Regions from separate parts of the Peribacillus sp. NJ11 genome, predicted to be linked through region 1. Evidence: a T-box and tRNA genes for the amino acid it is inferred to sense, from the RefSeq annotation. Region 1 holds a T-box; the other holds one or more tRNA genes.
What was found. A T-box is a leader RNA that pairs with one kind of tRNA and senses whether it is charged. The one in region 1 lies ahead of leuS (leucine--tRNA ligase), so its partner is inferred to be a tRNA-Leu.

Region 1 (8,355 bases):
GTCCCCGGAGCGACCATGTCCAATTTCGATCCATAATTGGAATAATCCGATACTAAATCAAGGGCATTGGTTGCGCCGACGGAAATGGCGTATTTAGATGATGCAGGATAAGAAAGACCTTCCATCCCATCATTACCGCTTGCTACGACAACCATTACATTTTTGGCGGCTGCATCTTTCAAGGCGTGTTCAATCGTCCTGCTATATTCTCCGCCCAAGCTAAGGTTTATGACCTTGGCACCATGTTCCACGGCATATTTAATGCCTAGTGCAATTTTCTCATTGTCTCCATATCCTGAAGAGTCCAAGACCTTCACAGGCATGATTTTAGCTACTGGATTGATTCCTTGCATGGAATAGCCATTGTCTGCTTTTGCAGCGATAATTCCGGATACATGTGTACCATGGCCATTGTCATCGACTGCATTTCCCTTCTTATCAATGAAATTCTTGCCTAAGTCCATGCGAACCGTATCTTTCAAATCCGCAAGTGAATCATCGACACCTGTGTCGATAACCGCTACTAATGTATCCTTTAGATTACGTTTCTTAATAAGGTTTTGCAGTTTTTCGTTATCGATGTCCGCACCCTTTATGCCCTCTTCACCACCGAGGTTATTCAAAGACCATTGATACGATGATTGAATATCGGTTGAAAGTGCTTTATACGTTTTTACCGGTTCGATATATTCCACTTCTGGAAGATTTTCAATACCGGAAAGAGCTGCTGTGCTCATTTTTGCTTGATTCTTTAACTCTACGACATACATATCATCATACAGAACCTCTTGTTTCTTAGGTGCCGATAATGTCCCGAATCCTTTTCCGCTTACTTTGGATTGGACAGAGCTTAATGACTTCCCTGGTTTAAGTTTGACGATATATTTGTTCTTTATATTTTTCGTAGCCGGAAGTTCGATTCCCGCTTTGCTTGCGATATCGACGATTCTCTCACCTGCAAGCTTATCAAGATTGATTTTCTTTGCAATGCCGTCCATATCCTTTTTCAATCCAGCCGGAGCGACGTCTGCCGTCTTAGTGAATAAAGCTTTAATCGCTTCTTGCTGCTTGTTGCTAATGACTGCCGTACTGCTTGCTCCATTTTCATTAAGATCCTCAATAAGGGGCTTAATGACGACTAAATGATTATAGACGGCTTCCCTTGCCGTTTTATTACCAGCCAGATGAAGAGCCAGGAATGGAGAAGCCTTATAGTATAAAGAGGACAGGGTGCGTCCCTCAGATGATTTCGTGAGAACTTCATCTCTAAACACGCGGAGTGTTTTCAACATGGATTCTCCCGTTTTCTTATCGTTTACACTCAATTCAACCGGGCATGATTCGAGATCTTCCCCTTCGTCCCCGGCAGATGGCGGCAATGTCACTGAATGGGCATTGATGGAGTATTCAGCTACATTTTCCGCATCCGGTAGAGGATTTCCTTCATCATCCGTATCGCCGAAATATTCAACTTTAACATAATATGTGCCGTCCCAAGCATATGGGAAATCAACTACAGCTTTTTCATCAGGATAAGAAGAGACAAAATAATTACTCTCATCTTTTTCTGCTTTTTCTTTATTTTGATATACGGAAATATTCAAGATTTTATCCGAATTGACTTCGAACTCAATATGGGAGAATTTTTGTATTTCTTCTTGTGTGGGAGTGATTTGATACCATTGAACACCCGGTTTTTCAAACTTTCCGTCCAAAGTGTCCCCATTTTTAATCGTATTTACATTTTCAATAGGTGTTACAGCTGCAGCTTGAGAATTTTGTGGAACCAAGCTGAAAATCAGTGCAAAAATAAGCACAAACACCGTAATTCGACTCACATTCTTAAATTTCACGGTTTCGCCTCCAATATTTGGTTATAAAATAACAGTACTATACCAAACTATCACACTGTATAATTTTATCAACCAATTTTTTCCCTTTTTTATGACAAATGCTTGATACAATTGGACAGCGAGCAGAAAAATGATTCTCCTGTACCAATTAAGCAAGATATTTGAGCTCCGATCGACACCTTATAACGATGTTGATGCCAATATTTGATAGATTCATCGCTAATGGACTTAAATCGGTGAATATCCTAACATGACCTAATTCCTAAGTTCCGCCAATGCCCGCGAAAAAAAAAGCTGTCCCAGCATTAAAACATGCGGAACAGCTCTCATTCGATTTGGTTAGTTTGCGACGATATTGACTAATTTACCTGGTACAGCAATGACTTTACGGATGGTTTTCCCATCGATTTGTTCTTTGATGGAATCATCACCCATCGCAATTTCTTCCAACTTTTCTTTCGTAGTGTCAGTCGGCACCATTAATTTCGTTTTGACTTTTCCGTTGATTTGGATGACGATTTCGACTTCGTTATCCACTAACTTCGCTTCGTCGAACGCCGGCCATGTTCCGTATGTGATGCTCTCGGAATGGCCTAGTTTAGACCAAAGCTCTTCAGCGATATGCGGTGCAACCGGTGCAAGCAATTTGACGAAGCCTTCGATATATACTTTAGGAAGCGAATCCGCTTTATAAGCATCATTGATGAAGACCATCAATTGTGAAATCGCCGTATTGAATTTCAATTCTTCATAATTCTCGGTCACTTTTTTAACCGTTTGATGATAGACTTTTTCAAGCTTGCCCGTGTCATCCGTTTCGGTCATCTTATCTGTGATCGAACCGTCTTCGTTGACTAATAAACGCCAGATGCGGTCAAGGAATCTGCGGGAACCGTCCAATCCGTTTGTAGACCAGGCAATCGAAGCATCCAATGGTCCCATGAACATTTCGTACATGCGAAGTGTATCTGCACCATGGCTTTCAACGATATCATCCGGGTTCACGACATTCCCTTTGGATTTACTCATTTTTTCATTATTCTCGCCAAGGATCATCCCTTGGTTAAATAGGTTTTGGAAAGGTTCCTTCGTTGGCACGACACCGATATCGTACAGGAATTTATGCCAGAAACGAGCGTAAAGCAAGTGAAGCACCGCATGCTCAGCGCCGCCAATATAAATGTCGACCGGCATCCATTCTTTTAATTTTTCAGGATCTGCAAGTGCTTCCTTGTTGTCCGGATCGATATAACGAAGGAAGTACCAGCTGCTGCCTGCCCATTGTGGCATCGTATTTGTCTCGCGGCGCCCTTTTCGTCCGTTTTCATCCGTTACGTTTACCCATTCCGTAATGTTCGCAAGTGGTGATTCGCCTGTACCCGAAGGCTTGATGTCCGTAGCTTTCGGTAAAATCAATGGAAGTTCTTCTTCCTTCACTGCAGACATCGTGCCGTCTTCCCAATGAATGATTGGAATCGGTTCACCCCAGTAACGCTGACGGCTGAATAACCAGTCGCGAAGACGGTATGTTATTTTCTTCGTACCGATTTCTTTTTCTTCCAGCCATTTGATCATGGTTGAAATGCCTTCTTCTTTATTCAATCCATCAAGGAATTCCGAATTCACATGAAGGCCATCGCCTGTATATGCTTCACTTGTCACATCTCCGCCAGCTACGACTTCCTTGATCGGCAAGTTGAACTTGACTGCAAATTCATAATCCCGCTCATCATGCGCAGGAACGGCCATGATCGCACCTGTTCCGTAGCTGATCAACACGTAATCAGCAATCCAGATCGGCATTTTTTCGCCGTTTACCGGGTTAATGGCATATGCCCCCGTGAACACGCCTGATTTATCCTTAGCCAAGTCTGTTCTTTCCAAATCGCTTTTATGTTTCACTTCATCTAAATATGCGTCGACTGCCGACCTTTGATCAGCTGTCGTAATTTTATCGACAAAGTGATGTTCAGGTGCCAATACGGCATATGTTGCACCGAATAACGTATCCGGACGGGTCGTGAACACCGTGAATGCATCTTCAAAGCCATCGATATTGAATGTAACCTCCGCTCCCTCGGAACGTCCAATCCAGTTACGTTGCATATCCTTGATGTTTTCAGGCCAATCCACATCATTCAAATCGTCGATTAAGCGGTCCGCATAAGCCGTGATTCGAAGCATCCATTGTTTCATCGGGCGGCGCTCAACCGGATGGCCTCCACGCTCACTTTTTCCATCGATGACTTCTTCGTTCGCCAATACCGTGCCAAGAGCCGGACACCAGTTAACGGCCACTTCATCAATATATGCAAGGCCCTTTTCATATAATTTCAAGAAGATCCATTGCGTCCATTTGTAATAGTCGGGATCTGTCGTGTTTATTTCGCGATCCCAATCATAAGAAAAACCAAGGGCTTTGATTTGGCGGCGGAACGTGTTGATATTGTGCTCCGTGAATTCAGCTGGATCATTTCCCGTATCGATCGCATATTGCTCTGCCGGAAGTCCAAATGCATCCCAGCCGATCGGGTGTAAAACATTATACCCCTGCGCCCGTTTCATACGTGCTAGGATATCGCTTGCCGTATAACCTTCCGGGTGCCCCACATGAAGACCTGCGCCTGAAGGGTATGGGAACATATCCAGCGCGTAGAATTTGCGTTTGCCGCTTTCTTCACCCGTTTTGAATGTCTTATTGCCTTCCCAATACTGCTGCCATTTCGTTTCTATGCTTCTATGGTCAAAACTCATTTGATTTCCTCCTAATTTCCGTATAAAAAACAATAAAAAACCCCTCATCCCAAAATAGGGACGAGAGGATTATGTATATCTTCCCGCGGTACCACCCACATTGGCGATAGCTAAAATCCGCCCAGCTTAAAACATCCGTAACATGGATTAAAACGCCAGGCATTACTTTTTACCTTCACACCCGGAACTCCAAGGGGAGTTCACGACCCTCCCAGGTTGACTTGCACCACCCGTCAACTCTCTTTACTGGAATCAAATCGCTACTGTTCCTCATCATAGTCTTTATGAGAATATTTGATTATATTAATTCTATTCAATTTCACCGATAATTGCAATAGCCGTACATAAACATTATCGACAGGTTTTTCATTATATATGCGAATTCAAGGAAAATCGTGCAAAAAAGGGAGCTATGCATCCATAGCTCCCTTGCTTCCCTTTAATGCCGCAGTAAAATCATTTCATTTTTCAATTCATTCAACTGCTGCCGCATCCGCGAAAGCATATCCCGTTGTTGGGCATTCGAACTGGCATACAATCGTTCCATATCCGTCAAAGCCTCTTCGATATACCTTTGCGAATTTTGAAATTGTTCATCATCATAATGCTCCTGCCGTGAGGCCTCGTTAAATTCAAACTCTGCAAAATGGAGAGCTCCTTCACATTGCTCTAAAAAATGATCGACGGATTGTCTGGTTGCCATTACAAACCCTCTCCTTCGCGTCTCATGTGGATGATTCGGAATCATCTTGTTTAGTTTGAGCAAATATCGAGTGGATTATCATTTTTTTTGAGGAATCAACCTTTATCCCAAAACTTCTCCCCATGATGGGAAATGAACTGCTCGATCCACTCGGCAAAACTCATATGGAGTTTCTCGCCTTCTTCAAAATCATCGATATGGCCTTTTACCATTAAATAATCCTTATCACCTTTAGCGACGGCTTCCCCATCTATCACGATATTATCTTGATAAATGCATGCCACTTTATAGCATCCTTCGTATGAATTTTCATATGTGTAATTAACAATATCATCCAGGCTGTATAAATCATTTTCCCCGCCAGATTCCACATTATCGAATAGACGGCATCCATTCGTTATTTTTAAAAACTCTTTATAATCATCGGGCAGAAGCAATCCGGTTTTCTTTTCAAAGGAATGAATTTGTTCATCCGAAGCAGGTGAATTGAAGGTGCAAGTGGCTTTGTATATGAACCCATCTTCATTTACTTCGATCACCTGATTATTTTCGGCTAATTTCTTTTTCATTTGATTAATCGCTTCTTCAACTTGACCGGTCATGTCCATCAGCTCCCGATTGGATATAGTCATTCATTAGATATACTGAAAATAGCAGCTAAATTTTAACCTTCAAGTATACAGTATACGCTTATTTTTCAAAAAAAGACCTAGCTGCCAGAATGTTGTATAATATATGTTGCGCTTTATTTTTAATTAGGAGGTTGCTGATTTGAATCAAGCAAACCCGTTTATATATGCAACGGATAACAAACGATATCATACATGGAATTACCACTTGAGAAATCATTTTGGACATAAGGTTTTTAAAGTTGCCCTGGATGGCGGTTTCGACTGCCCGAACCGTGATGGCACCGTTGCGCATGGAGGCTGCACCTTCTGCAGTGCCTCAGGCTCCGGTGACTTTGCGGGCAGCAGGGTTGAACCGTTAGACGTCCAGTTTAAGAAAATCAGCGAACGGATGCATCATAAATGGAAAGACGGAAAATATATGGCCTATTTCCAAGCGTTCACGAATACCCATGCACCCGTGGCAGAGCTTCGCGAGAAATATGAAAGTGTATTGACCCAGGAAGGTGTCGTCGGACTCTCCATCGCGACACGCCCGGATTGCCTCCCAGATGATGTAGTCGAGTATTTAGCGGAATTGAACGAGCGCACTTACCTATGGGTGGAACTCGGTCTCCAGACGGTTCATGAAAAGACCGCGACGATGATCAACCGTGCCCATGACTTCAATTGCTACAAAGAGGGTGTCGATAAACTGCGTAAACACGGCATCCGCGTATGCTCCCATATCATCAATGGTCTTCCTCAGGAAGATTACGAAATGATGATGGAAACAGCCCGGGAAGTCGCCAAACTCGATGTGCAGGGTATAAAGATCCATTTACTTCATCTATTAAAAGGGACACCAATGGTCAAACAATATGAAAAGGGCCTACTTGAGTTTCTCGACCGTGACGATTATGTCAGCCTGGTATGTGACCAGTTGGAAATTATCCCTCCAGAAATGATCGTTCACCGCATTACGGGTGACGGTCCGATCGATTTGATGATCGGACCAATGTGGAGCGTCAATAAATGGGATGTCTTGAATGCCATTGACGCCGAATTGAAACGCCGCAACAGCTGGCAGGGGAAAAATCATCAGACGGAGGTACAAACATGAAGCTTGATCGAATTTTGCCATTCGCCAGGATTCTGCTTGAAAAGGCTGTTCAGCCTGGGGATATAAGCATTGATGGCACGATGGGCAACGGTTTTGATACGGTCTTTCTTGCAGGACTTACAGGTGAAAACGGACATGTCTATAGTTTTGACATTCAGAAAGAAGCCCTCCAAACCACAGCGGCGAAACTGAAGGCCGAGAATTTACAAGCGCACTGCACCCTCATTCACGATGGGCATGAACAATTGAGCAAATACATCAGGCAAGAACATTCCGGAAAGATCACAGGTGCCATATTCAACCTAGGCTACCTTCCTGGCGGAGACAAATCAATCATCACCCAAGCAGATACGACGATATCGGCCATTGAACAGCTGTTCGAGATGCTGGCACCAGAAGGCATTATCATCCTCGTCATTTACCATGGACATCCAGGGGGATCTGAAGAACGGGATGCATTGATGGATTATGTACGGGACTTTCCTCAACAGAAAGCGCATATCCTGAAATACGGTTTCATCAACCAAGCCAACAATCCGCCATTCATCGTGGCGATTGAAAAGAGATGATCACGCATGACACCGTTCTTTAGTAACGGTGTTTTTGCATTAGACATTCGTTTAAGCCCCCACTCGAAGGGTGCATGGAACAAAATATGAAAATGACTAGACCTATTCGCCAATATCCTCCACATTATAAAAAGATACTTGTAATGTATTCCGTGCACCGGTCATCAAGACGAACGAATTGCTTACAAAAACAGGTTGATCCAAATAAAAAAAGCTGCCAAAGGTCTCACTTCGGCAGCTTTTTCATTATATCCCGCAGTATGTACCGATCAAACGACATACCCTAATATCTTTAAACGATTTTCAACAAAACTCAGTGCATATTGAAATACATCATCACGCTCTGGCTCGTTAAAGATTTCATGATAAAGCTTCGGCCATTCCTTATATTGCTTTTCACTGGCCAAGTTATAATTAAACCACTCACGAACCGCCTTCTTATTCACGATTTTGTCATCTCCGCCCTGCATGACCAAAAGCGGTACATCCTGAATTTCGGGAATCTCTTCAAAAGCATCCTTCATAGCCTGTGCAAGCTCGCGATACCAACGAATCGAAACCTTTGTGATATATAGGGTATCGTTTCTATCGGATTCACGAACTTCAGAACTTCTCGTTGCCATTTCAGGTGTCAACCCGGAATCTACCCTGAACTTTGGCATCACGATGTTCAAACCATGAGAGAGGGCTGTCATGAACTTCGGCGGCTTCGTCATGAGGCCTAAGCATGGTGAAGATAGAATCA
Region 2 (8,355 bases), 1.0 Mb from region 1:
TGTTTTTCTTCCCTATCTGAATGAATTACTCATTCAAAACTGAACAAAACAAAAGCGCTCTCGTAATTATCCTTAGAAAGGAGGTGATCCAGCCGCACCTTCCGATACGGCTACCTTGTTACGACTTCACCCCAATCATCTGTCCCACCTTAGGCGGCTGGCTCCATAAAGGTTACCTCACCGACTTCGGGTGTTACAAACTCTCGTGGTGTGACGGGCGGTGTGTACAAGGCCCGGGAACGTATTCACCGCGGCATGCTGATCCGCGATTACTAGCGATTCCGGCTTCATGTAGGCGAGTTGCAGCCTACAATCCGAACTGAGAATGGCTTTATGGGATTCGCTTACCTTCGCAGGTTTGCAGCCCTTTGTACCATCCATTGTAGCACGTGTGTAGCCCAGGTCATAAGGGGCATGATGATTTGACGTCATCCCCACCTTCCTCCGGTTTGTCACCGGCAGTCACCTTAGAGTGCCCAACTGAATGCTGGCAACTAAGATCAAGGGTTGCGCTCGTTGCGGGACTTAACCCAACATCTCACGACACGAGCTGACGACAACCATGCACCACCTGTCACTCTGTCCCCCGAAGGGGAAAGCCCTATCTCTAGGGTTGTCAGAGGATGTCAAGACCTGGTAAGGTTCTTCGCGTTGCTTCGAATTAAACCACATGCTCCACCGCTTGTGCGGGCCCCCGTCAATTCCTTTGAGTTTCAGCCTTGCGGCCGTACTCCCCAGGCGGAGTGCTTAATGCGTTAGCTGCAGCACTAAAGGGCGGAAACCCTCTAACACTTAGCACTCATCGTTTACGGCGTGGACTACCAGGGTATCTAATCCTGTTTGCTCCCCACGCTTTCGCGCCTCAGTGTCAGTTACAGACCAGAAAGTCGCCTTCGCCACTGGTGTTCCTCCAAATCTCTACGCATTTCACCGCTACACTTGGAATTCCACTTTCCTCTTCTGCACTCAAGTTCCCCAGTTTCCAATGACCCTCCACGGTTGAGCCGTGGGCTTTCACATCAGACTTAAGGAACCACCTGCGCGCGCTTTACGCCCAATAATTCCGGACAACGCTTGCCACCTACGTATTACCGCGGCTGCTGGCACGTAGTTAGCCGTGGCTTTCTGGTTAGGTACCGTCAAGGTACCAGCAGTTACTCTGGTACTTGTTCTTCCCTAACAACAGAACTTTACGACCCGAAGGCCTTCTTCGTTCACGCGGCGTTGCTCCGTCAGACTTTCGTCCATTGCGGAAGATTCCCTACTGCTGCCTCCCGTAGGAGTCTGGGCCGTGTCTCAGTCCCAGTGTGGCCGATCACCCTCTCAGGTCGGCTACGCATCGTCGCCTTGGTGAGCCATTACCTCACCAACTAGCTAATGCGCCGCGGGCCCATCTATAAGTGACAGCCGAAACCGTCTTTCCATCTTCTCTCATGCGAGAAAAGAACGTATCCGGTATTAGCTCCGGTTTCCCGAAGTTATCCCAGTCTTATAGGCAGGTTGCCCACGTGTTACTCACCCGTCCGCCGCTAATCTCAGGGAGCAAGCTCCCATCGATTCGCTCGACTTGCATGTATTAGGCACGCCGCCAGCGTTCGTCCTGAGCCAGGATCAAACTCTCCGAAGAAATGTTTGACTTGCTCATTTTGCTTTTTTTGATAGTGTGTGCTCACTTAAAATTTAACGTTGGCGCTTTGTTTTGTTCAGTTTTCAAAGAGCAATAATAATATTGGAGCGGGTGAAGAGAATCGAACTCTCATCATCAGCTTGGAAGGCTGAGGTTTTACCACTAAACTACACCCGCATTTAATTTTTAAGATATTTTCAGAAAGAATGGTCGGGAAGACAGGATTCGAACCTGCGACCCCTTGGTCCCAAACCAAGTGCTCTACCAAGCTGAGCTACTTCCCGTAAAATATGGTGCGCCCGGCGGGAGTCGAACCTACAACCTTCTGATTCGTAGTCAGATGCTCTATCCAATTGAGCTACGGGCGCTAATTTCTATGATGTTATTGGTGCGGCCGAGAGGAGTCGAACCTCCACGGGGTTTCCCCCACTAGGCCCTCAACCTAGCGCGTCTGCCATTCCGCCACGACCGCGAAAGCGACTTTGTAAGTTTAACACCTTTTCAACTTGATGTCAAGAAGAAAATTATCAGTGCGGGTGAAGGGACTTGAACCCCCACGCCTTGCGGCGCCAGATCCTAAGTCTGGTGCGTCTGCCAATTCCGCCACACCCGCGAAAATAAATGGTGAGCCATGAAGGATTCGAACCTTCGACCCTCTGATTAAAAGTCAGATGCTCTACCAACTGAGCTAATGGCTCCAAATGAAAATGGCTGGGCTAGAAGGGATCGAACCTTCGCATGACGGAATCAAAATCCGTTGCCTTACCGCTTGGCTATAGCCCATTAATCAAATACTAATTAACAGCCAGGTTAATATTATATCACGATAATATTATTTTAGCAAGTATTTTTTAAAAAAATGGCGGTCCCGACGGGAATCGAACCCGCGATCTCCTGCGTGACAGGCAGGCATGTTAACCGCTACACCACGGGACCAGCATTATTAGAAAGTGACCCATACGGGATTCGAACCCGTGTTACCGCCGTGAAAGGGCGGTGTCTTAACCGCTTGACCAATGGGCCTTGATAAAATGTGTAACTGGCGGAGAAGGAGGGATTTGAACCCTCGCGCCGCTTACGCGACCTACACCCTTAGCAGGGGCGCCTCTTCAGCCTCTTGAGTACTTCCCCAAAAAAATGGCTCCGCAGGTAGGACTCGAACCTACGACCGTTCGGTTAACAGCCGAATGCTCTACCACTGAGCTACTGCGGAATAATGAAAATTGGGTTCCTTTTTCACGCTCAAGGACCTTAATGTTTGTCGTGAAGAACAAGTTGTTATCTTGTCGACTCTTATGATTATAAAGAGGTTGCAACCTAAAGTCAAGGGTTCTTTTGTGTTTTTTTATATTTTTGTTTTTTCTTCCTTGAACCCTTGGTAAATCAACGTTCCACGACATTTACCACAAACGAAACGGATAGTGTCGATTCGTTTTTTTCTTATATACACCTGCTGACAGTCTTCACATTTATATTGAATAGTATTCATCTTTCTCTTTACTTGGTTTGATGGGAGTGGCTCACAAAATCTCGGTGCCCCGACTTTTTTGAGTAATTGCTTAAAGTCCGCATCACGATGCTGATACCCTTTCTTCTCGATGTGCAGATGATAATGGCACAATTCATGTTTTATGATGCCAATCATTTCTTCCACACCGCGTTCATCAAGATACTTCTTATTGATTTCTATATTGTGTGAACGCAGCAAGTATCGTCCTCCTGTAGTTCGGAGACGCGGATTAAAAGTGGCTACGTGGTTAAAGGTCTTTTTAAAGTCTTTCAACGAAATTTCTTCGACTAGTTTTTGCAATTGCAGATTATCCATTTCCCCCTCCCTTTCCTTGGTAACATGACAACCCATTATAACATAGACTAATAATACAATAGGAAACTAAGGGAGGAAAAGCTATGCCTAATTGGTTCCAGAATCAAATACGTAAAGCCTTTTATGAAAAGGATTATTATCAAGTGAAGATGTTGAATCAATGTTGGTTTTTTTATCAAAAAAAAGAAAGTCTCCGGTTATAGATTCAACTGTGTTCGAAATATGACATACATTCGCTTCGCTAAAAAAACCCCTTCAAATTATAGAAGGAGCTTTCCATAGGCTAGATTTGATTCTTTGGCTCGAGCATAGTTAAAGATACCCTTTGCTTTTGAGAGTCGACCAGTTCTACCCAAACCGTCACAACATCCCCAACGGCAACTATATCCAATGGGTGTTTTACAAACCGGTTGCTTAGTTTGGAAATATGCACCAGTCCATCCTGTTTGACACCAATGTCCACAAACGCACCGAAATCCACAACATTCCTCACTGTGCCTTGTAATTCCATCCCAGTTTGTAGATCCTCCATTTTCAGTACATCTTGCTTAAGCAGTGGTTTTGATAATTCATCCCGAGGATCTCTTCCCGGTTTCATCAAATCATCAATGATATCTTGAATCGTAATTTCCCCAATTTCCAATTCATTGACTAACTCGGCCGGTTTTAGTTTACTTAACTCTTCATTAAGTGCATCACTGCCTAAATCCACAGATGTGAATCCCATTTTCTTCAACAATTTATTCACGGCACTGTAGTTCTCAGGATGTATCGCAGTTTGATCCAAAGGCTCATCTCCATTAATGATACGCAGGAACCCTATGCATTGTTCATATGTTTTGGCACCAAGGCGGGGAATCTTCTTTAATTCCTTCCTGCTTGAAAACTTCCCTTCCACTTCCCTTTTCTTCACAATATTTTGAGCAACCGATTTTGATAAACCAGCTACATATTGTAATAGTGACGATGAAGCGGTATTGACGTTCACGCCCACCTGGTTAACAGCTGTTTCTACTACAAAGGTGAGGGATTCCGTTAACTTTTTCTGGGACACGTCATGTTGATACTGTCCTACCCCCACGGATTGAGGATCGATTTTAACAAGTTCGGCAAGGGGATCTTGAAGCCTTCTGCCAATTGATACGGCGCTTCTCTGCTCCACTTGAAGATCCGGAAACTCTTCACGGGCAATATCCGAGGCTGAATACACACTGGCTCCCGCTTCATTAACAATAATATATGAAATATTCCCGTTCACTTCTTTTAGAATATCTGCGATGAATTGCTCTGATTCACGTGATGCGGTACCATTGCCGATTGCCACGATCTCAACCGAGAACCGCTGAAGTATTTCGATCGTTTTTTCACGGGCAGCATTAAGCTTCGCAACAGGAGGATGCGGATAGATTACACTGATATCGAGTACCTTTCCGGTTTCATCAATGACAGCCAACTTACAGCCAGTCCGATATGCCGGATCTAAGGCTAGGACCACTTTCCCTTTAAGCGGGGGCTGCAAGAGCAGGTTCCGGAGGTTTTCAGAGAAAATATGGATAGCTTGATCCTCAGCTTTTTCCGTCAGCTCTTTTCTGATTTCCCGTTCTACAGAAGGCATGATCAAACGCTTAAGTCCATCTTCAATTGCCGATTTAAGAACAACCTGGGCTTCAGATTTGTTATTTTTAATGATTTTCCGTTCCAGATGACCAATGATGATTTCCGTACGAGGCTGAATGGATATTCGTAAAACCTCTTCCTTTTCACCTCTATTTAGCGCCAACACCCGATGTGGTACGATTCTTTGAACCGGCTCCTCATATTCATAGTACATCTCAAAGATTTTTTTCTCGTCCTTCTCTTCGTTTTTCACAGTCGAAATTATTTTTCCAGCTTTGAAAATTTCAGCCCTTATCCACTTCCTTAATTCTGCATCATCGGAAATATGTTCTGCTATGATATCCTGCGCTCCTGCAATAGCCTCTTCAATAGAAGGAACTTCTTTTTCTGCCGATACGAATTCAGTGGCTTTTTCGCTTACTCGAGCATGGATTTGACATTCAAGAAGCCAAGTAGCCAGTGGTTCAAGACCCTTTTCTTTAGCGACCGTCGCTTTCGTTCTCCTTTTTTGCTTGAATGGCCTGTATAAATCTTCGACTTCCTGCAGTTTTGTCGCCTTCTCGATTTGCCTTGTTAATTCTTCTGTCAATTTCCCCTGTTCACCAATCGAACGCGTAACTTCCGCTTTCCTCTGGCCTAAGTTTTCCAGGTAGTTCCACCTCTCCATGATGGATCGAATCTGCACTTCATCAAGTGAACCTGTCATTTCTTTTCTATATCGGGCAATAAAGGGAACAGTATTCCCCTCTTGCAGCATCTGTATGACGTTTTGAACTTGATGATTTTTCAAAGTTAGCTCATTGGATATTTGTTTAATCAATTCTTTTAAGGTATCTTCTACAACGATCATTATGTTTACCCCCAACCTTTTGATCTTATATATATATAGTCTAGCAAATGAGAGATGAAGTTGCGAATTCAACACAAAAAAGCTCACTTCCGAATTACGAGGAAAGTAAGCTTCCTAAAATGAAAGTTGTATCATCTGCAGTTGTTGGACTGCTTTCTAAAATGCATTTGGCGTTCTTATCGATAGGGACCAGCCTTTTTAAAAAAGATTTAGCTCCCTTAAGTTCTAAACCATCGGAATGAAGAATGAATTTTGCATTTGGTTCAAATTTGTAGCTTTGCGTCCGGTATTTTTGTTTCCTGCCGGATAAATACCCTGTAACAGGTAAAGGGTAAACTAGTTTGTCGTCGCTTGGATTATACAGGAAAAAGCGGATGTTACCCACTGAACTGTATACAAATTCATTCTTGTCATAAAATATCTTCAAAATGGAAACGGCGGCCCCCCGCTTATCGATTAAAACTTGATTACACACTGCCATTAGTGATTCTACATCCAACTCATGATTACGTTTTACTTCCTCGATGACGGCATGGGAAGATTCGTAAGCGTTTTTCCCGCTACCTAGCCCATCAGCCAGTACACACACAAAGTATTCTTTCGTATGAAGAAAGAAGTAATCATCACCACAATAAACCATCCCGTTTTTAGAGGATTGAGAGACAACGACTTCAATTCTTTCTCCCCTCAGAATATCTTTGATCACTGAATTAACTCCGAGTTTTCAGCATTAATCGCTTCTTGAAGTTTCTTGATCGCGCGTCGCTGGAGTCTCGACACATGCATTTGAGAAATTCCAAGTTTATCGCCAGCTTCTTTTTGACTTAAATTTTCTAAATAAGTATGTTGAATGATCATCTTTTCACGGTCACTTAACACATGCAGCACCTTTTCGAGCACGAGGCGCTGATTGACCTTTTCAAAACCTTCATCTACATTACCGAATATATCAAGTAATGTGACAGTACCGCCATCAGAGTCCGCCTCAATAGAATGATCAACAGATAAAGCTTGATAGCTTTTTCCCATTTCCATCGCTTCTAAAACTTCTTCTTCAGTCACTCCTATACAATCGGCTATTTCATCTATTCTTGGTGAACGATGAAGTGTCGTTGTTAATTCCTCGACAGTCACCCTGATTTTTGGACCAAGTTCCTTTATTCTTCTTGGCACATGGACACTCCATGTTTTGTCACGCAAGAACCTTTTGATTTCCCCAATTATAGTAGGGACGGCAAATGCCTCAAAGCTCTTACCAAAGGATTCATCATATCGTCGGATGGCACCTAATAAACCAATCATGCCGACCTGGGAGATATCCTCCTGAAACGATTTTCCTTTCGCGTACTTACGGGAGATTGTTTCAACCAAACTTTTATAATGGATGACTAGATTGCTCTGTGCTTCATCATCTTGGTCTTGCTGATAAGCTCTAATCCATTCATTTACCTGTTCTCTTTGTGCCTGATTAGGTTGAGACTGTTTTTGCATCCATCTCCACCTGCTCTCCTTCTAAAAACTTAGTCATAAATACTGTAACCCCGTCATGCTGATGAATTTTCACATCATCCATCAGAGTTTCAATGAGGTAAAGACCCAAGCCTCCTTCTCTCAAGAGTTCAACTTTTTGTCCATTTTCGTATGGACCGAGCCCTTGGCGAACCTCTTCGAAATTACAGCTCTTACCGCTATCAGAAACCATGACCTCCAAACGGTCAGGATAAAGCCCGAAACTCACTTTCACTTCACCTTTTTCGGAATCCTTATATGCATGCTGTACTGCATTTGTACAAGCCTCACTGGTAGCTATTTTCAAATCCTCAATTTCATCATACGCAAACCCCATCCGGCTACCTATTCCAGAAAGCGTTAAACGAATGACACCGATGAATTCCGGTTTTGCAGGTATTTTCATTTCGATGTAATCATATACTTGACTCATTCTAACCCACCCTCTGTACCACTTTTTATATCAATGATATCTGCAAGACCAGTAATATCAAACAAACGTCGTAACCTTTCTGATAACCCAACTAAAGTGAATTCGCCATTATTTGCCCTTACGCTTTTAAAAGCACCGACAAATACCCCAAGTCCCGTACTATCCATATAGGAAACTTCGGTTAAATCAATAGTAATCGAAACATTGTCCTGCTCTGAAATCGGAAATAGTGATTCCCTTAGTTTTGGTGCAGTATAGGCATCGATTTCACCTTTTAGTTTTACAATAAATTCAGTATTTAATTCATTAACATCTACAGTTATATTCATCCTTGACCCACCTCTTTAAATGCTCATCATTCTTATATCTATACCCCGCGGAAATAATACTAAACATTTGATTTTAAAATTATTAATGTGAAATCATCCCGCAGTTGGAAGTTCTGCATTTTCTCCAATTGCTTATATATATTATTCACCATTTCCTGGGCTTGT

Region 2: it encodes a tRNA-Leu, which carries the amino acid that the T-box ahead of leuS (leucine--tRNA ligase) is inferred to sense. The anticodon was not compared.

The regions. Positions count from the first base shown of each region.
Region 1 covers NZ_JAUCFO010000001.1:1,817,005-1,825,359, reverse strand. The annotation lists gene QUF86_RS09040 (S8 family peptidase) at 1-1,853, opposite strand, end outside; gene leuS (leucine--tRNA ligase) at 2,193-4,607, opposite strand; T-box leader at 4,661-4,893, opposite strand; gene QUF86_RS09030 (DUF2524 family protein) at 5,047-5,310, opposite strand; gene QUF86_RS09025 (SMI1/KNR4 family protein) at 5,406-5,912, opposite strand; gene mnmL (tRNA modification radical SAM protein MnmL/YtqA) at 6,082-7,041, shown strand; gene mnmM (tRNA 5-(aminomethyl)-2-thiouridylate-methyltransferase MnmM) at 7,038-7,610, shown strand; gene QUF86_RS09010 (alpha/beta hydrolase) at 7,880-8,355, opposite strand, start outside.
Region 2 covers NZ_JAUCFO010000001.1:821,862-830,216, forward strand. The annotation lists rRNA gene QUF86_RS03925 (16S ribosomal RNA) at 77-1,627, opposite strand; tRNA gene QUF86_RS03930 (tRNA-Gly) at 1,731-1,804, opposite strand; tRNA gene QUF86_RS03935 (tRNA-Pro) at 1,835-1,911, opposite strand; tRNA gene QUF86_RS03940 (tRNA-Arg) at 1,919-1,995, opposite strand; tRNA gene QUF86_RS03945 (tRNA-Leu) at 2,014-2,099, opposite strand; tRNA gene QUF86_RS03950 (tRNA-Leu) at 2,159-2,240, opposite strand; tRNA gene QUF86_RS03955 (tRNA-Lys) at 2,250-2,325, opposite strand; tRNA gene QUF86_RS03960 (tRNA-Gln) at 2,336-2,410, opposite strand; tRNA gene QUF86_RS03965 (tRNA-Asp) at 2,488-2,563, opposite strand; tRNA gene QUF86_RS03970 (tRNA-Glu) at 2,579-2,650, opposite strand; tRNA gene QUF86_RS03975 (tRNA-Ser) at 2,668-2,758, opposite strand; tRNA gene QUF86_RS03980 (tRNA-Asn) at 2,766-2,840, opposite strand; gene QUF86_RS03985 (SprT family protein) at 2,973-3,452, opposite strand; gene cmpA (cortex morphogenetic protein CmpA) at 3,536-3,655, shown strand; gene QUF86_RS03995 (Tex family protein) at 3,736-5,919, opposite strand; gene QUF86_RS04000 (PP2C family serine/threonine-protein phosphatase) at 6,014-6,625, opposite strand; gene sigB (RNA polymerase sigma factor SigB) at 6,622-7,410, opposite strand; gene rsbW (anti-sigma B factor RsbW) at 7,388-7,861, opposite strand; gene QUF86_RS04015 (anti-sigma factor antagonist) at 7,858-8,190, opposite strand; gene QUF86_RS04020 (PP2C family protein-serine/threonine phosphatase) at 8,250-8,355, opposite strand, start outside.